One region of the Brevibacterium sp. OS20 genome, then DNA from elsewhere that is predicted to be linked to it. Evidence: predicted binding sites of a transcription regulator. Region 1 holds the regulator's gene; the other holds the start of a gene.
What was found. Region 1 encodes LexA, which represses DNA repair genes until DNA is damaged. Its sites were predicted from a motif close to TCGAACANNTGTTCGA; they were not measured.
Positions count from the first base shown of each region.

Region 2: ACVZTU_RS03190 (HNH endonuclease signature motif containing protein) is a predicted target of LexA. The motif match lies at 1,797-1,812, and genes of this name have one in related genera.

Region 1 covers NZ_CM166367.1:2,593,841-2,597,256, forward strand. Annotated here, with positions in the region: gene ACVZTU_RS11610 (histidinol-phosphate transaminase) at 1-257, opposite strand, end outside; gene ACVZTU_RS11615 (LysM peptidoglycan-binding domain-containing protein) at 396-734, opposite strand; gene lexA (transcriptional repressor LexA) at 969-1,724, shown strand; gene ACVZTU_RS11625 (ATP-dependent DNA helicase) at 1,791-3,416, opposite strand, start outside.
Region 2 covers NZ_CM166367.1:752,649-756,064, forward strand. Annotated here, with positions in the region: gene ACVZTU_RS03190 (HNH endonuclease signature motif containing protein) at 1-1,693, opposite strand, end outside; gene ACVZTU_RS03195 (NAD(P)-dependent malic enzyme) at 2,345-3,416, shown strand, end outside.

The sequences.
Region 1 (3,416 bases):
TCTCCGGCGCGTTCGTTCACACCATCCAGATAGGTGACGAGGTGTTCGCGCAGTGCGGTGAATTCGCGATCGGGATATCGATTGAGTCCTGCGAAGTGATCATCGACGGCGACGCGCATGCTATCGACGACGACGCCCGGAAGCGGATAGGCGTTCTCGTTGACGTTGAGCTGGACCGGCACATTGAGGTGCGGAGCCCCGTACGGCTTGAGGCCGACGAGGTCTGAACGCACTGGCAGAGAGTCGATGTTTCCCACGGCAATCATTCTACCGAGAGGCCCCCGCCGCCCGGGCGGCGGGTCGGGCATCGAGATCGGCCGGTCGGCTCACCCGATCGGACGGGTCAGCGCGCTGCCGGTCGGGCCGGCGCCATCCCGGTCGAGCAGGGTTCGACCTCAGCGAACGGGGACGTCGAGGGTCTGTCCCGGGTGAACCGTCGGGGTGTCCAGGTGGTTGATCTCGACGATATCGGCAACGACATCGCGGGTGTCGCGGTCGATGCCGAGATTCGAAGCCACGGTCCACAGCGATTCGCCCTCACCAACGACGACTGACTCGGCGTCGATGCCGATGCTCTCCGTCTCCGATTCGGCGACAGCAGCGGCCGAGAACGACTGGGTGGCGAGGAGGACCGCCCCGCCGATGACGACGAGAGCGACGAGCAGGGTCCGGAGAAGGCGCACAGCCTGGCGTCCACGAGGGGTCAGGTGCAGCTCGGTGTTCTGTGCAGACATCGCATTACCTCTTTCATTCGTACGATTCCACCAGTAATCGGTAGAACGTCTGTTCTATTCAACATGCCAATCGAACAAATGTCCAGTCCAACTCGAACATCTATGCGACAATGAGAGGGAACCAGCGTTGTTGATTGATCTGTCAGAACCATCTCAGTCGGCACTGACACGAGAATTTCCGAAGCGGAGATCACGGCGTTCAGCGGCAGGGAATAGAACGAAGGGGAACGAGCAATGGTTCAGAACAAACGAGGCAGAGGCAGGCCTCGCAACGAAGATGTTGCCAGCGAGATCGCTGCCGCTCGCACCGATGACGACGTCGTCCAGATCCCTGAGGGGTCATCCGGTGAGGGCGACTTCCGCCTCACTCCCCGTCAGCGTCTCGTGCTCGAAACCATCGAACGCGCCGTCGTGACCAACGGCTACCCGCCGAGCATGCGCGAGATCGGCAAGGCCGCCGGGCTGGCCTCTCTCTCCAGCGTCGCCCATCAGCTCTCCCAGCTCGAACGCCTCGGCTATGTCCGCCGTGACCCGAAGCGCCCGCGTGCCATCGAAGTGGTCAATCCGTTCGAAGAGGAAGAGGCCGAGCGCGCGAAGTACGAGGAGCTGGCCAACAACACTGTGCAGGTGCCGGTCGTCGGTCGCATCGCCGCCGGTGGCCCGATCCTGGCCGAACAGGAAGTCGACGATGTCTTCTCCCTGCCGACGCAGGTCGTCGGCTCCGGTGAGATGTTCCTGCTCAAGGTCGTCGGCGATTCGATGATCGAAGCCGCCATCTGCCACGACGACTGGGTGGTCGTGCGCAAGCAGCACACCGCTGACAACGGTCAGATCGTCGCCGCCCTGCTCGACGGCGAGGCCACGGTGAAGACGCTCAAGCGCAAGGCCGGTCAGCAGTGGCTGATGCCGCAGAACGAGAACTACGAGCCCATCGACGGCACCTACGCGCAGATCATGGGCCTCGTCGTCGCCGTCATCCGCCGCCTCTGATCTTCCGTCGGCTCTCCGCAGTCTGAACACAAAGGCCCGCGACCGATTCGGTCGCGGGCTTTTCTGTCATCCTTCGTCGGTTTCGGCCAGGCGGGCCAGACTCTTGCGAACGAGGCCGGAGTTCGTCGTCGGCCACATCCGCGGCATCGAATTGACGAGGAACCCGGCATACCGGGCCGAGCGCAGCCGCGAGTCGAGCACGGCCACCACTCCCCTGTCCTTGGTCGACCGGATAAGGCGTCCGGCCCCCTGCGCCAGGCGCAGCGCGGCATGCGTGGCCGATACGGCCATGAATCCGTTGACTCCCCGCTGGTCGGCATCGCGTGCTCGCGCCTGCATGAGCGGGTCGTCGGGACGAGGGAAGGGCAGTCGGTCGATGATGACCAGGCGGTTCGTCCGACCCGGCACATCGACTCCCTGCCACAGCGACATCGTCCCGAACAGGCACGTCTGATCGTCGGCCGTGAACTGGGAGACGAGGGCGGGCAGTCCGTCATCGCCCTGGAGCAGGATCGGGAAATCGAACTTCTTCCGCAGATGTTCGGCTGCCGCGTTCGCGCCCGCCCGCGAGGAGAACAGTCCCAGTGCACCGCCGTTCGAGGCTTCGACGAGTTCTTCGAGTTCGGTCAGCGCTTCTTCGCTCAGCCCGCTGCGTCCGGGTTTGGGCAGGTGGGAGGCGACATAGAGGATTCCCTGCTTGCCGTAGTCGAACGGGGAACCGACATCGAGGCTGTCCCATTTCGGGGCGTCGGGTCCGAAGAGTCCCAACGAGGCTGCCACCGCGTCGAAGTTCCCACCCAGGGACAGGGTCGCCGAGGTGGCCACGACCGTTGATTCCTCGAAGATGCCGTTGCGCATGGTGCCGGCCACACTCAGGGGTGCGACGACGAGGTTCGTCGTCTCTTTCTCTCTGAACGTCGAGCGCGAGAGCCAGATGACGTCGTTCTTGCCAGGGTCGCAGAAGCGTTCGGCGAGTTCGAAGATCTCCTGGCAGCGCGCCTTGGCCATCTGCCGGCCGGCGTCGGCGTCCTCGGTCTTGCCGCCGATGTCGTTGATGATCTGGCGGGCGGAGTCGCGGATCTGTGCCAGGGCCAGTCCGAGCGCCTCGCTCATGTGGAGGATGAGTCCCTCGGGCACCGAGGCCTGCGCACGTTCGAGAGCCGCCGCGGCGGAGTCGAGCAGTGACACGACTCCGTCCTGGACGGTGGTGTGTTTGCGTACCGAGCTCGTCGCGGCCGAGAGCATACTCGTGTTGATCTGCCCGGACAGGGCGCTGGTCACCCGGTCCTTGAGTTCGTGGGCCTCGTCGATGATGATGACATCGTGCTCGGGCAGCACGTTCGATTCCCCGAAGGCGTCGATGGCCAGCAGGGCATGGTTCGTCACGACGATATCGGCTTCGGCGGCTTTGTTCCGGGCGATTTCGGCGAAGCATTCGGTGAACAGCGGACAGTTCGAACCGAGGCAGTCGAAGGCGTTGACGGACACCTGTGACCAGGCACGATCGCTGACGCCGGGCAGGAGGTCGTCCCGGTCGCCGGTGTCGGTGGTCTTCTCCCAGGTGCGGATCCGCTGGATCTCCTCCCCCAGACCGGAGCGTTCGGTGGGTTTGCGTCCCGCCTCGGCGTCGGCACCGAGGTCGAAGAGCATGCCCTCGCCCTCGTCGGGGTACCCGCCGGCGAGCTTGTGCTT
Region 2 (3,416 bases), 1.8 Mb from region 1:
TGCACACGGTCCACTGCTCGACCAAGGTCTTCCGAAGATCTCTGGGGACCTGGTAAGTGGTCGCTTTGGCGTCGATGGGAGTGCCGGTGGCGGGATCGGTGAGGATCCGCTGGATGCTCTTCGACCGGCCGGCGATGTTGCGAGCCACCTCAGCGGGTACCGGTGAGCCGTCGGCGAAAGTGCCGGGCAGGTCAGAATCTCCGGTGAGCGAGAGGAATGGAACGGTCACCACGGTGGCGGCCTGGTGTGACAGCCACCACGCGCTTGTGGGCATACGCAGCTTGACGACATATTCAATGGGACCGTCAGGGTCTTCACCTTCGACGCTGCAGTCGTGCCGGAAAGCCGAACCGTCGGGTCGGCTGGCGACAGAGAATCCATCGGACGACTCTGTGGTGCTGTCGGCCGAGCACTCGGCGGACGATTCTGCGGCATCGTCGTCCGAGTCCGAAGCGACGTGCTTCGCGAAGTCGGCGATGGCGTCGTCGCAATCCATATCCGGAATGAGTTCGCCGTCGGTGTCGAGCAGTGACTTCTCTTCGGCGGTTTGGATACCCGTGATCGGGTCGACCGAAATGACCTTGACCTTGAGCTCCGGGACTGGCCGGGTGAACAGATCGTACTCGAGCTGAGAGATGGAGCGGTCATCGCTGATCTCAACGCCCACAGGCAGATTGAACGCCGACTTGTTCTTTCCATGCACGGCCAGCGCCATGCCCTGGATTCGGTTGTAGCAGGCAAAGATCTCCGCTGAGGGTCCGCTGACGGTCAGGCAAGCCGAGCCGTCCTTATATCCTTCGACATCGACGCGGCGACGCTTGGTGGCGAGTTCGGTGTTGTCGATCGGCGGGACGAGCAGGGCGATCATCTTCGCCAGATCTCGGCGCAGGGTCTCACAGGTGATATCGGCGCGCCTCGCGGCCAGGAAGATGTCGAGCTTCGGAAGAAAGTCGAACGCGACATCAGCGCACTGGCGGGCGACCACATCGACATGTGCCTGGGTGAACTCTCCGGCGCGGACACGGTCGGCGAAGCGCGGCAGACCATAGAAGATCGTCATCGCGCCGGCGAGCTGACGGTAGGTACGGGCAGTGTTGGTCCCCAGCACCGTCGAGATCTCGACGAGGACCTCAGCGTCGACATAGTCATAGACCCATTTCGAGAAGCAGATGCCCTCATCGAGCTCGGGGAATTCGGGCAGCGCCTTCGCCTCGGGCTCAGTCGCCTTGCGCAACTGTTCGCGGGCGAAGTCGGCGTCATAGAGCACAACTGTCGCGGAAGGGGAGCCGCCGGTGCCGGTCGTGTCGTCAGTGGGTGACGACGCGACCTTAGGCGACGACGCGACGCTGGGCGAAGACGCGCCCTTGGGTGAGGCCTTCGACTTCTCCGCAGCGCCGAAGTCGGTGTTCTCTTCGGACTCTTTGGCGCGGCGATCAAAGGATGCGGAGATCGTCTCGCAGCGAAACGGTTCGGAGCCCTCGGGCATGGGCAGTTCGAGAGCGATGAAGACCTGTTCCAACACAACTGAGGAGACGGACTCGAGGAGGGAGAAATGGGCACGGTCGGAAGCGACAGCGTTCTCGGCGAAACGAGACATGCTTGATTCGAAGCGGATGGCGAATCGGGGCGACGGCTGTGTCACACCCGGCTCGTCTGCCTGGTCGGGGGTCGAACGGTTGGTGGTGCCCTTCATTGCTCTTTCACCTGCCTCGGACTTCGTTGTCGGGGAAGTGGTGCTGACTTGAAAAGCTGTTAATCAGATCTTAGCCGGTCAATCTGACATTCACAATAGTAAAAAGAAAAAAGATTCGAATAAGTTTCGATGGCATATTGATAGTGGATTGATTCTCTACTCATCATTGCACTCGGTGCTGACATGAGGACGTTCGGCCTTGTTCGGCCAGGTCAGGGGCTGTTCTGCGTCGGTCCAAAGGTCTGGAGAACATGCCACCGGAACGGCGGGACAACCTCGGTGGGGGCCGGATTTTTGGGTGAAACGGGTCACAGCATCGGTTATGATGATCGAGTTGTCGGATGCGACCCATGAGGTCGGTACTCGCCTCATGCGAGCCGTATCCGCACTGCGCGCAACCGCGTCGCCCTTCACCTAGGGTCATGTCGCGGGCCGCGTCGACGTCACCGCACCATCCTTCACTGGTGACCAGTTCTTCGCCCAGACCATCGCCTGCGCTCACGGTCGACCGTGTCCGCGCCGGCCGACGTCCAGACGATCACTGCCGGCTGCACCGATGATCCGATCATCGAACGGAGTGCTCGCCCAACCGAGTGCTCACGAGCTTCGTAAGCTCACGAACCGCCGCCGCATCAACCACGAGGATCAACCATGACGACCACCGCTCACAGCTCCGCCGCCTCCGACCAGGGCTCGAAGGGCCCGATCACCGACGCCGAGATCTTCGAGGCGCACGAAGGCGGCAAGCTCTCCGCCGAGCTCACCTCACCGCTCGAGACCCAGCGCGACCTCTCGATCGCGTACACCCCGGGCGTGGCCAAGGTCTGCACCGCGATCAAGGACGAACCGCAGCTGGCGCGCACGCACACGTGGACCGGCCGGCTCGTCGCGGTCATCTCTGACGGGTCGGCTGTGCTCGGCCTCGGTGACATCGGTCCGGCCGCCTCGCTGCCGGTGATGGAGGGCAAGTGCGCCCTGTTCAAGTCCTTCTCCGGGCTGAATGCGATTCCGATCGTACTCGACACCAATGACACGGACGAGATCGTCGAAACCATCGTCCGCATGGCCCCGACCTTCGGTGCGATCAACCTCGAGGACATCTCGGCTCCGCGCTGCTTCGAGATCGAAGACCGGGTCAAGGAAGCCCTCGACATTCCCGTCATGCACGATGACCAGCACGGCACCGCCGTGGTCGTCCTCGCCGCGCTGACGAATGCTCTGCGCGTGGTGAAGAAGTCCTTCGAGTCCGTCCGCGTCGTCGTCTCCGGCGCCGGTGCTGCCGGAGTGGCCGTGGTGAAGATCCTCGCCGACGCCGGCGTGAAGGACATCGTGGTCCTCGATTCCAAGGGAGTCGTCGAATCCGGCCGCTCCGACCTCACCGAGACCAAGCAGTTCCTCGCTGAGTCGACGAACCCGCGCGGAATCTCCGGTGGGATCGGCGAAGCCCTCGACGGTGCCGATGCCTTCATCGGCGTCTCCGGCGGCACCATCGACGAGGCGCATCTGGAGAACATGGCCGACGATGCGATCATCTTCGCCCTGTCGAACCCCAACCCCGAGGTGGCCCCCGACGTCGCAGCCAAGTACGCCACCGTGGTGGCCACCGGGCGCAGCGACTTCCCGAACCAGATCAACAACGTCCTCGCGTTCCCCGGAATCTTCCGCGGCGCGCTCGACGCCGATGCCAACGAGATCACCGACGATATGAAGCTCGTCGCCGCTC